DNA from 2 places in the Acidovorax sp. GW835-FHT14G06 genome. Region 2 is predicted to be linked to the other one. Evidence: predicted binding sites of a transcription regulator. Region 2 holds the regulator's gene; the other holds the start of a gene.
The links. The regulator sigma-54, encoded in region 2, starts transcription at its own class of promoters, with help from an activator protein. The targets are predictions, from matches to a motif close to TGGCANGNAANCTGCTTT.
Positions count from the first base shown of each region.

Region 1: the regulator sigma-54 is predicted to act here: its motif matches at 1,784-1,801, upstream of AC1Q64_RS23340 (phenol hydroxylase subunit).

Region 1 covers NZ_JBXAGA010000019.1:25,563-32,944, forward strand. The annotation lists gene AC1Q64_RS23335 (sigma 54-interacting transcriptional regulator) at 1-1,499, opposite strand, end outside; gene AC1Q64_RS23340 (phenol hydroxylase subunit) at 1,842-2,042, shown strand; gene AC1Q64_RS23345 (aromatic/alkene monooxygenase hydroxylase subunit beta) at 2,089-3,084, shown strand; gene AC1Q64_RS23350 (MmoB/DmpM family protein) at 3,110-3,379, shown strand; gene AC1Q64_RS23355 (aromatic/alkene/methane monooxygenase hydroxylase/oxygenase subunit alpha) at 3,404-4,948, shown strand; gene AC1Q64_RS23360 (phenol hydroxylase subunit P4) at 4,945-5,301, shown strand; gene AC1Q64_RS23365 (NADH:ubiquinone reductase (Na(+)-transporting) subunit F) at 5,309-6,370, shown strand; gene AC1Q64_RS23370 (LysR family transcriptional regulator) at 6,357-7,277, opposite strand.
Region 2 covers NZ_JBXAGA010000009.1:17,936-25,317, reverse strand. The annotation lists gene AC1Q64_RS16610 (THUMP domain-containing class I SAM-dependent RNA methyltransferase) at 1-1,211, opposite strand, end outside; gene AC1Q64_RS16605 (acyl-CoA thioesterase) at 1,208-1,690, opposite strand; gene AC1Q64_RS16600 (glutaredoxin domain-containing protein) at 1,932-2,411, shown strand; gene AC1Q64_RS16595 (RNA polymerase factor sigma-54) at 2,473-4,074, opposite strand; gene lptB (LPS export ABC transporter ATP-binding protein) at 4,247-5,044, opposite strand; gene lptA (lipopolysaccharide transport periplasmic protein LptA) at 5,056-5,715, opposite strand; gene AC1Q64_RS16580 (thiol:disulfide interchange protein DsbA/DsbL) at 5,823-6,479, opposite strand; gene AC1Q64_RS16575 (SPOR domain-containing protein) at 6,572-7,228, opposite strand; gene argS (arginine--tRNA ligase) at 7,244-7,382, opposite strand, start outside.

The sequences.
Region 1 (7,382 bases), on a different contig from region 2:
AGCTCGTCCTCGGGCGCACGGCGCGCCAGCCGGCCCTGCGGGTCGATGCCGTCCTGCGTCGGCTCGGACTGGTTGGGGAACAGGTGCTCGGCCTCGATCACGCCGCCCTGCGCCGCCAGGATCACGCCGCGCTCGACCAGGTTCTCCAGCTCGCGCACGTTGCCGGGCCAGCGGTGGCGAGCCAGCGTCTGCAGCGCACGGTCGCTGAAGCCGCCCAGGCGCTTCTGGTGCAGCGCGGTGAAGCGCGCCAGCAGGTGCCGAGCCAGCGGCTCGATGTCGCTGCTGCGTTCGCGCAGCGGCGGGATGCAGATCGGGTAGACGTTGAGGCGGTAGAACAGGTCGCGCCGGAACTGCCCGCGTTCGACCGCGGCTTCGAGGTTGACGTTGGTCGCCGTCACGAGGCGCACGTTGACCTTGCGCGCGCTCTCGCTGCCCAGGCGCTCGATCTCGCCCTCCTGCAGCACGCGCAGCAGCTTGGCCTGCGCCGGCAGCGGCATGTCGCCCACCTCGTCGAGGAACAGCGTGCCGCCTTCGGCCCGCTCGAAGCGGCCGGCCCGCGCCGCATGCGCGCCGGTGAAGGCGCCCTTCTCGACGCCGAACAGCTCGGCCTCGATCAGCTCGGCCGGCAGCGCCGCGCAGTTGACCGCCACGAACGGCCCGGCGGCGCGCTCGGAGTGTTCGTGCAGCGCGCGCGCGAAGCGCTCCTTGCCCACGCCGGTCTCGCCGGTCAGCAGCACCGTCACCTGCGTCGCCGCGGCGCGGCGCATCAGGTCGTGCGCGTGCTGGAAGCCCGGCGAGGAGCCGACCAGCATGCCACCCGACTCGGCAGGCTCCAGCGTGTTCTTCAACGCCTCGACCTGCTGGTTCAGCGCGGCCATCTTCTCCAGCAGCGAGTCGTCCTCGAAGTACTGGCGGTGCGCATCGCCGTCGGGCCAGTCGTCGATCGGGCGGCCCTCTATCAGGCAGTGGTCGTCGCCGCAGGCCGAACACTTGATTTCCTTGAACAGGATCAGCCGGCCCATGAAGGCGCTGCTGTAGCCGCTGGCGTAGCCCAGCAGGGTCCAGCAGGCCGGCTCGTCGACCACGCCATAGTGAAGGCGGTGCGCGTGTGCCTCCCACGAATCGTCCCAGCGGAACACGCCCTCGAAGCGGCCGGCCGCGGCGTCCATCTCCAGCCGCACCGGCGTGACCCGGGCCGCACCCTCGAGCATGTGCAGCTGCGGCCCGACCAGGAACATGTCTTCCAGCGTCTTCTTGCCGCGCGTCTTGGCCGCGAAGCCCGCATCGTGCAGGCCGCAGGCATAGCCCATGCGCGTGAGCAGGCGCCGCGCGTGTTCCTTGCCGACCGAGGTGATGAGGTCGTGGCGCAGCGCCGTCAGCGCCGCGGTGTGCAGCAGCACCATGCGCCGCTCGCCCAGCCAGATGGCGCCGCTGTGCGGCTCGAAGCGCAGCAGCCGGCGCAGGTCGTTGTCGGGCGGGTAGGTCAGGTGGGGGTCCAAAGGTGTCTCCGGTGGGTCGCTCTGCCGCGACTGGAATCTCGATATTTTCCGCCAAGCACCCCCAAATCGACAAACCGGCGAAGCAGTGCCTGAAATTGATCATTTGATCACTCGCAGCAAAAAGCACCTCATCAAATCGAGATTTTTCTCACGTGCTGCGCCGCAACAGTCCAAGAAACAGACTATCGAAGGGTGTCTGGCGATCCAGATGCTGCGCTGCACACCGACATTTTTCTCAGGGATTTCCCTGAAATATCGAGATTTTCGACCCAACCCCGGCAGACTGGCACGCCACCTGCGAAAGGGGACGCGTCCGACAACGCACCGACCGCCCCAAGCACCATGCCCCAGACCACCGACACCTCCCTGCCCGCCGTCGACACCTCGCTGCGCTTCGTGCGGGTGATCGAACGCCGTGCCGACGGCCTGGTCGCCTTCGAGTTCTCGATCGGCTGGCCGGAGCTGGCGGTGGAGCTGATGCTGCCGGCCTCGGCCTTCGAGGCCTTCTGCGCCAACAACCGGGTGCAGCGTCTGGACACCTGAGTTCCCGAGAGCCGTTCAACAACCATTCCAACGGAGACAAGCACCGATGAACATCGACCTGCAGGCGCGGGAGATCACGCCGCTGCGCCAGACCTACGCCCACGTGGCGAAATACATCGGCGGCGACAAAACCGCCAGCCGCTACCAGGAGGCCACTTTCGGCGCCCAGCCGATGGTCAACTTCCACTACCGGCCGACCTGGGACCCGGGCCACGAACTCTTCGACGCCAGCCGCAGCAAGATCGTGCTGGCCGACTGGTACGTGCTCAAGGACCCGCGCCAGTTCTATTACGCCACCTGGACCATGGCCCGCGCCAAGCAGCAGGACGCGATGGAGGCCAACTTCCAGTTCGTCGAGCAGCGCGGCATGGTCGGCATGATGCCCGACGCCGTGCGCGAGAAGGCCCTGAGCGTGCTGATGCCGCTGCGCCACGCGGCCTGGGGTGCCAACATGAACAACGCGTCCATCTGCGCCTACGGCTACGGCACCGCCTTCACCGCGCCGGCCATGTTCCACGCGATGGACAACCTGGGTGTGGCGCAGTACCTGACCCGCCTGGGCCTGGTGCTGGGCGAGCCGCAGTCCATGGAAGACGGCAAGCAGGCCTGGCTGGACGCCCCCGAGTGGCAGGGCCTGCGCCGGCTGGTCGAGGACAGCTTCGTGGTCAGCGACCCGTTCGAGCTGTTCGTGGCGCAGAACTTCGCGCTCGACGGCCTGCTGTACCCGCTGATCTACGGTGGCTTCGTGGACGACCACGTCGCCCTGCAGGGCGGCACCGCGGTCGCAATGCTGACCAGCTTCATGCCCGAGTGGCACGACGAAACCGCGCGCTGGATCGACGCCGTCATCAAGGCCGCGGGCGCCGAATCGGACGCCAACAAAGCCCTGCTGCGCGGCTGGGCCGGCCACTGGATGGACCGCGCCCAGGCCGCCCTCTCGCCCATCGCCCGCCTGGCCCTGGGCGAGACCGGAGAAACCGTGTTGAGCGACGCCCGCGTGCAGCTGCAGGCGCGCCTGGCCAAGACCGGCGTCACCGCCTGACCAGGCCTGAACAGGAGACCACAACATGTCCGACGTATTCATCGCCTTCCAACACAACGAAGAGTCCCGTCCGGTGATCGACGCCATCGTGGCCGACAACCCGAACGCGGTGCTGACCCACCCGACCGGCCTGGTCAAGATCAACGCGCCCGGCAGCCTGACCATCCGCCGCGAAACCATCGAGGGCCTCACCGGGCGGCCCTACGACCTGCAAGCCATCCACGTCAACCTCGTCACCCTCTCGGGCTACATCGACGAGGACGACGACCAGCTCACGCTGAGCTGGAAGCACTGAACACAACGCAGAAGGAGACAACGCATGGACACCCGTGTTGCCAGCAAGAAGCTCGGCCTGAAAGAACGCTACGCCGCCATGACCCGCGGCCTGGGCTGGGAGACCAGCTACCAGCCGATGGACAAGGTGTTCCCGTACGACAAGTACGAGGGCATCAAGATCCACGACTGGGACAAGTGGCAGGACCCGTTCCGCCTGACGATGGACGCGTACTGGAAGTACCAGGGCGAGAAGGAGAAGAAGCTCTACGCCGTCATCGAGGCCTTCGCGCAGAACAACGGCCAGCTCGGCGTGACCGACGCGCGCTACGTCAACGCGCTCAAGCTGTTCATCCAGGGCGTGACGCCGCTGGAGTACTACGCGCACCGCGGCTTCGCCCATGTGGGCCGCCAGTTCACCGGCGAAGGCGCCCGCGTCGCGGCGCAGATGCAGTCCATCGACGAGCTGCGCCACTACCAGACCGAGACGCACGCGATCAGCCACTACAACAAGTACTTCAACGGCATTCACCACTCGAACCACTGGTACGACCGCGTGTGGTACCTGTCGGTGCCGAAGTCCTTCTTCGAAGACGCCTGCACCGGTGGTCCGTTCGAGTTCCTCACAGCCGTCAGCTTCAGCTTCGAGTACGTGCTGACCAACCTGCTGTTCGTGCCCTTCATGAGCGGCGCGGCGCACAACGGCGACATGTCCACCGTGACCTTCGGCTTCAGCGCGCAGAGCGACGAGAGCCGCCACATGACGCTGGGCATCGAGTGCATCAAGTTCCTGCTGGAGCAGGACCCGGACAACGTGCCCATCGTGCAGCGCTGGATCGACAAGTGGTTCTGGCGCGGCTACCGCCTGCTGACCCTGGTCGCGATGATGCAGGACTACATGCTGCCCAAGCGCGTGATGAGCTGGAAGGAAGCCTGGGAGATGTACGCCGAAGAAAACGGCGGCGCCCTGTTCAAGGACCTGGCGCGCTACGGCATCCGCGAGCCGGCCGGCTGGAAGCAGGCCTGCGAAGGCAAGGACCACATCAGCCACCAGGCCTGGGCCACCTTCTACAACTACAACGGCGCCGCCCCGTTCCACACCTGGGTGCCCAAGGAAGACGAACTGGCCTGGCTGAGCGAGAAGTACCCCGAGACCTTCGACAAGTACTACCGCCCGCGCTGGGAGTTCTGGCGCGACCAGGCCGCCGAAGGCAAGCGCTTCTACAACATGACGCTGCCGATGCTGTGCACCACCTGCCAGATCCCGATGCTGTTCACCGAAGAGGGTGACCCCAGCAAGATCTGCTACCGCGACAGCGACTACAAGGCCTACAAGTACCACTTCTGCAGCGACCACTGCAAGAGCATCTTCGACCACGAGCCCGAGAAGTACGTGCAGAGCTGGCTGCCGGTGCACCAGATCTACCAGGGCCACTGCTTCCCCGAAGGCACCGACCCGACCGCCGAGGGCTTCGACCCGCTGATGGCCGTGCTCAAGTACTACGAGATGGAAGTCGGCCGCGATAACTTCGACTTCGAAGGTTCGGAAGACCAGAAGAACTTTGCGATGTGGAAAGGAGACACGAAATGAGCGTCGTCGCCATCGCCCCCTACGAGTTCACGCCCAGGGATGTGCGCGAGAACTTCCCCGCCCCGCTGCTCTACATCGGCTGGGAAGACCACCTGATGTTCTGCGCCCCCGTCTGCCTGCCGCTGCCGCCGGACACCCCGTTCGGCGCGCTGTCGGCCGCGGTGCTGCCCGGCATCTACGGCTACCACCCGGACTTCGCCAAGATCGACTGGGCCCAGGTCGAGTGGAAGAAGAACGGCCAGCCCTGGACGCCCGACCCGGCCAAGTCGCTGGCCGAGAACGGCCTGGTGCACAAGGACGCGATCCGCTTCAGAACCCCTGGGCTCACAGGGATCAAAGGTTCGTTCAGCTGATCCGGCCATGAGCTACCAACTGACGATCGAGCCGCTGGGCGCGACCATCGAGGTCGAAGAAGGCCAGACGGTGCTGGACGCGGTGCTGCGGCAGGGTCTCTACCTGCCGCACGCCTGCGGCCACGGCCTCTGCGGCACCTGCAAGGTGCAGGTCTGCGATGGCGAGGTGGACCACGGCGCGGCCAACCCGTTCGCGCTGATGGACTTCGAGCGCGACGACGGCAAGACCCTGGCCTGCTGCGCCACGCTGCAGGCCGACACCACCATCGAGGCCGACATCGACGAGGAACCCGATGCGCGCGTGATCCCGGTGCGCGACTTCGCGGCCACGGTCAGCCGCGTCGAGGACCTCACGCCCACCATCAAAGCGATCCACCTGCAGCTGGACAAGGCCATCGACTTCCAGGCGGGGCAGTACGTGCAGGTGGAGATCCCGGGTGTGGGCAGCCGCGCCTTCTCGATCGCCAATCACCCCGCCGACGTGGCCGCCACGAAGGGCATCGAGCTCAACGTGCGCAAGCTGCCCGGCGGCGCCGGCACCACCTGGCTGCACGAGCAGCTCAAGGCCGGCGACCGCCTGCGCGTGGCCGGCCCCTACGGCCGTTTCTTCGTGCGCGAGTCGGCGCGCCAGCCGATGCTGTTCATGGCCGGCGGCTCGGGGCTGTCAAGCCCGCGCTCGATGATCGTGGACCTGCTCTCGCGCGGCTGCACGCTGCCCATCACCCTGGTCTACGGACAGCGTTCGCACGAGGAGCTGTACTACGACGCCGAGTTCCGCGCGCTCGCCGAACAGCACGCCAACTTCACGTACGTGCCGGCGCTCTCGCACGAGCCCGAGGGCTCGGACTGGGACGGCTTCCGCGGCTTCGTGCACGAAGCGGCCAAGGCGCATTTCGGCGGCAGCTTTGCGGGCCAGAAGGCCTACCTGTGCGGGCCGCCGCCCATGATCGAGGCCTGCATCTCCACCCTGATGCAGGGCCGCCTGTTCGAGCGCGACATCTACACCGAGAAGTTCCTCTCGGCGGCCGACGCGCAGGCTGCCCGCAGCCCGCTGTTCAGGCAGGTCTGAGGCCGTTGCCGCCCTTCGTTTCGCTCTTCCCATGCGCACGCACCACCTCCAGGAACATGGCCAGCACCGGCGACGGATCGCCGCGCCGGTAGAGGCAGCTCAACTCCAGGTCCTTGAGGTGGCGGCTGCGCAAGGGCACGAACACCACGCCCGGCAGGCGCAGGCTGGCGGCCGACCGGGTGGCGATGGTCAGCCCGAAGCCACTGGCCACCAGGGCCACGGCCGTCACCACGTCCTCGACGTCCTGCTCGACCGCCAGCCGCACGCCTTCCTGGCGGAAGGCCTCGGCCACTTCCTGCGCCAGCCCGTGGATGGCCTCGTTGGGGTAGAGGATCATGGGCAGCCCGTCGAGGTCGGCCATCCCGACCTGCCTGCGCTGCGCCAGCGGGTGCGCTTCGTGCATCGCCACCAGCAGCGGCTCGCGCAGCACCGACTCGACCACCAGGTCCGGCTCGGGCGGGACCAGTCGGTTGAAGCCCACGCTGATGCGCCGTTCGCGCAGCGCCTGCAGCTGCTCGGACTTGGTGAGGTTGTGCAGCGCGATGCGCACCTCGGGCCGCTGCGCGTGGAACTTCGCGAGCACACGGGGAATGACGTCCAGCACGCCCGAGCCGTAGATGCCCACGTCGAGCTGTCCGGTCAGCCCCTGCGCCGCGCGCCGCGTGCGCTCGGCCGCGCGCTGCGCCAGGTGCAGCAGGTTGGGCACCTCGTCCAGCAGCGCCTGGCCCGCCTCGGTCAGCTCCACACCGGCCGGCGTGCGCAGGAACAGCGGCGCACCCATCTCGTCTTCCAGCGCCTTGATCTGGCGCGACAGCGGCGGCTGCGCCATGTGCAGGCGCTCGGCCGCGCGGGTGAAGTTGCGCTCTTCGGCGACCGCCAGAAACTGGCGCATGTCTTTGAGATCCATGGGGCCTCCTGGTTCGGTTCGCAATACCTCACCAGTATAGGGTCGCAAAAATTCGGTATTGGACGGTATGACCGCTCCGCCCTATCTTTGGCAGCTGAAGCTGCT
Region 2 (7,382 bases):
AACATGCGGCATTCGATGGGGCCGTTCCACATCGGCACGCGGCGCGATTCTTTCAGGCGCATCTTGCCGGGCAGCTTGAGGTCGGGCGTGAGCATCCAGGCCGTCCAGCCGCTGTAGTTCTTCTTCCAGTGGGTGGCCAGCTGGCTGAAGAACTCGCCGCCGTCTTCGGTCTGCGCCTCTTCGCGGCCCACAGCCATGCCCTGGGCGCGGTCGGCGGCGCGTTCGCCGGCGTTACGGCCTGCGCTCCCTGCAGCAGCAATGCGCTCGCCGTAGGGCGGGTTGAGCAGCATCACGCCGGGCTGATCGCAGGGCGGCATGCGCTGCAGGGCGTCGCCGCCGCGCAGCTGCACGGCATCGGCCACGCCCGCGCGCTCAGCGTTGCGCTGGGCGAAATCAACCATGCGGAAGGCGACATCACTGCCAAACAGGGGGACAGCGCTAGTGCATATTGCACTTTCAGCTTCGTTTTTTATAGCACTCCAGACATGGGCCTGGAACGGCAGCAGTTTCTCGAACGCAAAGCGCCGCAGCATGCCCGCCGGGATGCGGCAGGCGATCTGCGCAGCCTCGACCACGATGGTGCCGCTGCCGCAGCAGGGGTCGTACAGCGGCTGGGGGTTGTCGCCGTGCGGGTCCCAGCCACTGGCGGCGATCATGGCGGCGGCCAGGGTTTCCTTCAGCGGCGCATCGCCCTTGTCCTCGCGCCAGCCGCGCTTGAACAGCGGCTCGCCCGAGGTGTCGATGTAGATCGTGGCCTCGTCGGTGGTCAGGTGCAGGTGGATGCGCACATCGGGCCACTGGGTGTTCACATCGGGGCGCACGCCGCTCTTGTGACGAAAGCGGTCGGCCACAGCGTCCTTGACCTTGAGGCCCGCGAAGTTGAGGCTCTGCAGCGGGCTGTGCTGAGCCGTCACCTCGACCTTGAACGTCTGGCGCGTGGTGAACCAGATCTCCCAGGCCACATCGCTGGCCATGGCATAGAGGTCGTTCTCAGACCGGTACGGGCGGTGCGCCAGTTGCACCAGCACGCGCTGCGCCAGGCGGCTGTGCAAATTGAGCAGCAGCGCCTGGCGCCACGAGGCGCGCAGCAGCACACCGCCCCGCCCCACCAGCAAGTCTTGTCCCGTGAGGCCGGTGATGCCATGCACCTCGTCGGCCAGAAAGCCCTCGACACCGGCGGCGCAAGGGAGAAAAAGTTGGAGTTGGTTCATGTCGATGGGGAGGATACGCGCTCGGACAATGCATGGGAATCCGGCGTGCCCGCGCGGGCCAGCAGCAACTGGCGGATGGAGTCAGGGATCGGGGCGACCTTGCGGCTGGCCTTGCCGATGAAGACGATGCCAATCTTGCCGCGCGCCACCTCGCGGCCTGAGGCCTTCTCGGTCATGCAAAAGACCAGGTCAAACCCATAGCGGTTGAAGTCCGCAGGCGCCATCTCCACGCGCATGGTCTCGCCATGAAAACCTTCGGACTTGTACTGCGCCACGATGTCGCCCACCACGATGGACAGCCCGCCCACATCGGCCTCAGGGTAGCCCAGGGACTGGAAAAAGCGCACGCGCGCTTCGGACACCAGGCTGAGCAGCTGGGCGTTGTCCAGATGCCCGCCCTGGTTGACGTGGCTGATGTAGATCTGCAGTTCGGTGGCAAAACCGAAGTGCGCGGGAAGGTCGAAGACGATGCGGGCCATGGGGCGGAAAGTGGTAGGGCAAAACAGGAAGCGGGGGGACGGGTACCAACGGCGGACATAGCGCATTGCGCGACAGACAATGTCTGCCTTCCAGGCACCCGATGAGAAGCACGCGGGGGTCACCAGCCCATCCACACCGTGGCGCCCGTGCCGCTGCATGGGGGTGTTGCGCACGAGTCCTGTGAGCCGGGCGCCACTGTCTCGTATGCTCTCGGGCAGTGGATTTTACCGGAGCCCCCTCATGCGCCTTTTTGTTCGGACCCTGCTGACCACCCTGGCGCTGGCAGTGATGCCTCTGGCTGCCAACGCTCAAACACTCTACAAATCAGTGGGAGTAGACGGCAGGGTGGTCTACAGCGACCAGCCACCGGTGACTGGAGCCGTAGAGAAAACGATGAAGCTGGAAAACCTGCCAGTCAGCGTGGTGCCAGGCGCGGCCTCCACTCCCCAAGCAGCAACCCCCGACACCCCACAGGTCGCAATCGCACGAGGCGATGTGGTGCTTTATATGGCCACCTGGTGCGGTTACTGCAAGGCGGCCAAGGCCTATCTGACTAACAAGGGCATCGCCTACCGGGAGTTGGACATCGACACGCCTTCTGGCAAGGCTGCGTTCAAGCAACTGGGTGCCAGAGGTGTGCCAGTCTTGCTGACCAACGGCCAGAAAATCGCCGGGTTCACACCCCAGGCGTATGACGCGGTATTCATGGCGCGCAAGTAATCCGTCAGCATCCTGCGTTCAGGGCGTTGAGGGAGGCTTATGCTCTTCAATGCGTTGAGCACTACAACGCCTTGCGCAGATTGGCCGGCGCGATCTTGAGCGCCTCGCGGTACTTGGCCACCGTGCGGCGTGCGCACTCGATGCCCTGCTCCTTGAGCATCTCGGCAATCTGGCTGTCGGACAGCGGCTTGGCGGGGTTTTCGGCAGACACGAACTGCTTGATGAGCGCGCGCACGGCGGTGCTCGATGCATTGCCGCCGGTCTCGGTGCCCAGACCCGAGCCAAAGAAATATTTGAGCTCGTAGGTGCCAATCGGTGTGGCCATGTACTTGGCGGTGGTCACGCGGCTGATGGTGGACTCGTGCAGGCCCAGCTCGTCGGCGATGTCGCGCAGCACCAGCGGGCGCATGGCCAGTTCGCCGTGGGTGAAGAAGTTCTTCTGCCGCTCGACGATGGCGCGCGAGACGCGCAGGATGGTGTCAAAGCGCTGCTGGATGTTCTTGATGAACCATCGCGCCTCCTGCAGGCGCTGCTGCATGCCCTGATGTCCCTCGCCGCCCTTGTGGCCGCGCAGTGCGCCAGCGTAGATGTCGTGCACGCGCAGGCGCGGCATCACGTCGGGGTTGAGCTGCACGATGAAGTTGTGCTGCCCGCTGTGCCCATTGGCACGCCCGGCTTTGCGCACGATGACGTCGGGGATGATGATGTTGCGCTCTACATCGGCAAAGCGGCGGCCGGGGCGGGGCTCCAGCCGTGCGATCAGCGCCATGGCGGCACGCGTGCGCTCTTCGCCGCTGGCGCCGCCTTCGCTGCACAGCAGCGTCAGGCGACGGATGTCGCGGCGGGCCAGCATCTCCAGCGGCTGCTGGCAGATCGAGAGTGCTGTACGCACCGTGTCCGGGTCGGCATCGCTGTCTTCGTCGGCGGCCAGGGCCGTGAGCTGCAGCGTCAGGCATTCGGCCAGGTTGCGCGCGCCCACGCCCACAGGCTCCAGGCTTTGCAGAAGCCGCTGGGCCACGGTGAAGCGGTGCACCAGCTCCTCAATCTGCTCCAGATCGTCGGGCCCGGCCAGGCTGATGGCCAGCTCTTCGAGCGGCTCTTCGAGGTAGCCATCGTCGTTCAGCGATTCGATGAGAAAACGCAGCGCGGCCGTGTCCACTTCAGACAGCCGCAGCGACAGCGCCTGGCGGTGCAGAAAGGCGGTGAGCGATTCTTGCGAGCGGGCCAGCTCGGTAGCGTCGGCCCCGTCGCCTTCCGCATCGTTGCGGGTGCGTGCCGGGGCGTCGCCGCCCCACTCGGCGTCGTTGGGCGCCATCTCAACGGTGCCGTCGCCGCTCCAGTCGGGCTCGTCGGCGCCTCCACCGGGGATTTCAGCCTCGTTTTGGCTCTCAGTGCTGGTACTGTTTGCACTGACAGCTCCTGAAAACATAGCATCATCGGCACCGTAGTCGTCGGCCTGCGCGGGCGTATCGGCGGCTTCCAGACCAAACTCCTCGCGCGGTGCTTCGTCGGCATTGCGTTCGAGGAACGGGTTTTCGTCGAGCATCTGCTCGACTTCCTGCGAGAGTTCGAGCGTGGACAACTGCAGCAGCCGGATGGACTGCTGGAGCTGGGGGGTCAATGCAAGGTGCTGCGAGACGCGCAGCGAGAGTCCAGGCTTCATTGATTGAGCGCCGCCGGGCCGCCCCAAGGCGCGAAAGCCCCCTTGGGGGGCAGCGAACCACGCGCAGCGGGGAGCGTGGGGGCACAGTGCTGCGCCGCCGGGCCGCCCCAAGGCGCGAAAGCCCCCTCAGGAGGCAGCGCAGTACACAAAGTGACAAGCGTGGGGGCCATGTCTACATCCTGAAGTGTTCGCCGAGGTACACACGGCGCACTTCGGCGTTGTCCACGATCTCGGAGGGGGTGCCCTGCGCCAGCACGCGGCCGTCGCTGATGATGAAGGCGTGGTCGCAGATGCCCAGCGTCTCGCGCACGTTGTGGTCGGTGATCAGCACACCAATGCCGCGTGCCTTGAGGAAGCCGATGATGCGCTGGATCTCGATCACGGCGATGGGGTCAATGCCCGCAAAGGGCTCGTCCAGCAGGATAAAGCGCGGCTGGGTGGCGAGGGCGCGGGCGATCTCGACGCGGCGGCGCTCGCCACCGGACAAGGCCAGGGCAGGCGATGCACGCAGGTGGTCCACACGCAGCTCTTGCAACAGGGCCGTCAGGCGCTCCTCGATGGCGTCGCGCGTCAGCGGCTGGCCGTCGTCGGCACGCTGCAGCTCCAGCACTGCACGCACGTTTTCTTCGACGGTGAGCTTGCGGAAAATGGAGGCTTCCTGCGGCAGGTACGACAGCCCCAGCCGTGAGCGGCGGTGGATGGGCATGTGGGCCACCGAGTGGCCGTCGATACGGATGTCGCCCGCATCGCTGCGCACCAGGCCCACGATCATGTAGAAGGACGTGGTCTTGCCCGCGCCGTTGGGGCCCAGCAGCCCCACGACCTCGCCTTTTTGCACCACCAGCGACACATCCTTGACGACCTTGCGGCTGCCATAGGACTTGGCCAGGTGCTGAACCTCCAGGCGGCTGCCCGACTGGGAATCGGGCCCCAGGCGGTTATCAGCCCGGGTATCAGGACCAGTACTCACAGCGGGCCCGCTCACTTGGCGCCGCCGCCAAGGCTGTTGCTGGGGCGCAGCGCCGGTGCGGGCGCGTCAGGCACTGCGGCTGGGGCCGCCGCGCCGGACGGCGGGTCTTTGGGCGCCAGCACGGCACGCACGCGGCCACCGGACGCTGGCGTGTCGCCTGCGGCAGCAGACGACGCTGGTGCCCTCTGGCCGTCCACCGTGAACACGTCGGTGAGGTTGTTATAGACGATCACGGCACCGGTGATCTCGTCGTTCAGTACCGACCCACGGTAGCGGCGGAGTTCGGCGCGGGTGATGAAGCGCACGTTGTCGGCTTTGCCGTCGTACTCGATGACCTCGCTCTCGCCTTCGATGAACTCGTCTGGCACTCCAGCTACGGTGTCGCGCTTTTGGCGGAAAAACGCCCGTTTGCCCGCCTCGGCCGTGACCACGCCGTATTGGTAACCGTCGGCGTCCTGGCGCACATCCAGCCGCGCACCGCGCAACACGATGGTGCCTTTGGTCATCACCACGCGGCCCGAGAACACGCTGGTCTGCTTGAGTTCATCGTGGCGCAGGGCGTCGGCCTCGATGTTCATGGGCTTGGCACGGTCGGCCTTTTCGGCGTGTGCCATACCCGCAAGACCGGTCAGGGCTGCGAGCAACAGGAGGGGGAGTAGGCGGTGGGTCATAGGGCACGAATCTTGCAATGATTGTAGCCACCCGATAGTACCCACCCCGAAAAAAAGCCCGCATCAGCGGGCTTTTGGAACAGCTTGCCGACAGAGTCGGCACCTTGTCAGGCTTTGCGCGCCGTGGCCGCCAGGTATTCGACCACTTGCAGCACCGTCTGCATGCTGCCAGCCATCGTGCCGTCGGTGTAGTACTTGCCCGCCACGCCCATGGACGGCACGCCTTCGACGCCATACGAATCTTGCAGCTGCGAGGCGCGACGCACCTGGTTGGCCACGCTGAAGGAACCATAGACTTCCTTGAACTTGGCGGCATCCACGCCCTGCTGGGTCACCCAGGCCAGGATTTCGTCGTCCTTGGCGAGCTTGGCCTTCTCCACATGGATGGCGCGGAATACCTTGGCGTGCAGCGCGTCGAGCTTGCCCATGCCTTCGAGTGTGTAGTACAGCTTTTGCTGGGGCACAAAGCTGGCGTTGAACGCCACGGGCACGCGGCGGATGGAGAGGTCCTTGGGCGCGGCCTTGACCCAGGCGTCCAGCGTGGGCTCAAAGGCGTTGCAGTGGGGACAGCTGTACCAGAAGAACTCGATCACATCGACCTTGCCAGCGGGGGCATCGGGGGCGACGGGCTTGTCCAGCCGCTTGAAGTCCTTGCCCTCCTTGAACTGGCGGGCTTGCGCCATGGCGGGGTTGGCCACTGGCAGCGTCAGGGCAGAAGCGGCAACCGCCGACGCGGCGGACAAAGAAAACTCACGGCGTTTCATGACAAAGACTCTCCTGGTTCAGGTATGGGGGATGTGAGACATCCCTTTACAAAAAGTTCAGCCCTGGCGTTGACGCCGTTTTGGCAGGCCTGTCAGCGCTGCACGCGCACCAGCGCCGACTCCAGCCCGGCGCCATCGAGCTTTTCCTTGAGCACCTCGGCATCGTCACGCTTGGTGAAGGGGCCGATGCGCACCCGGAAGACCGCACGGCCATTTTGCTCACGCTCGCTCACGCGGGCCTCCCAGCCCAGCATGGCCAGCTTGGCGCGCTGGGCGTCTGCGTCGGCCTGGGTGCGGAAGGCGCCCGCCTGCACGAAGTAGTCAAACGGGTCCACACTGCCCTTGGCCGCTGCCTTGGCCACGGCCAGATCGCCCAGCGGATCGGCGCCTGCCTTGCTCTCGGCCTTGGCGTCGGCTTTGGCCTCTGGCTTGCTCGCTGCAGGCTTGGCCGCTGAGGCGGCAGCGCGCACCTCGGGGGCAGGTGCCGATGCAGGAGACGATGCGGCGGCTGCAACCGGTGGCGCGGCAGGACGTGCCGGATTCTTGCCATACAGCGGCGAGTTCGGATCCCAGTTCTTGTTCTTCTGGGATTCGGCTGCGTCCATGTCTGCCCCCCGACCATTGCCCTTGTTCAGGAAGGGCACCGGCACCTTGGTCACATACACGGCCACGGCCAGCGCCGCGCCCAGGCCCACAATGACCCCGACGATGAAGCCGACAATGGTCCCGCCCGTCTGTTGCTTTTTCATATTGGTAGTAACTGCTTACATTCTGGCTGGGGCCGACACGCCCAGCACGGCCAGGCCATTGTGCAATACCTGGGCGGTGGCGGCGACCAGCGCCAGGCGCGCCTTCTTCACCGCCTCGTCATCCACCAGGATGCGCTCGGCATCGTAATAGCTG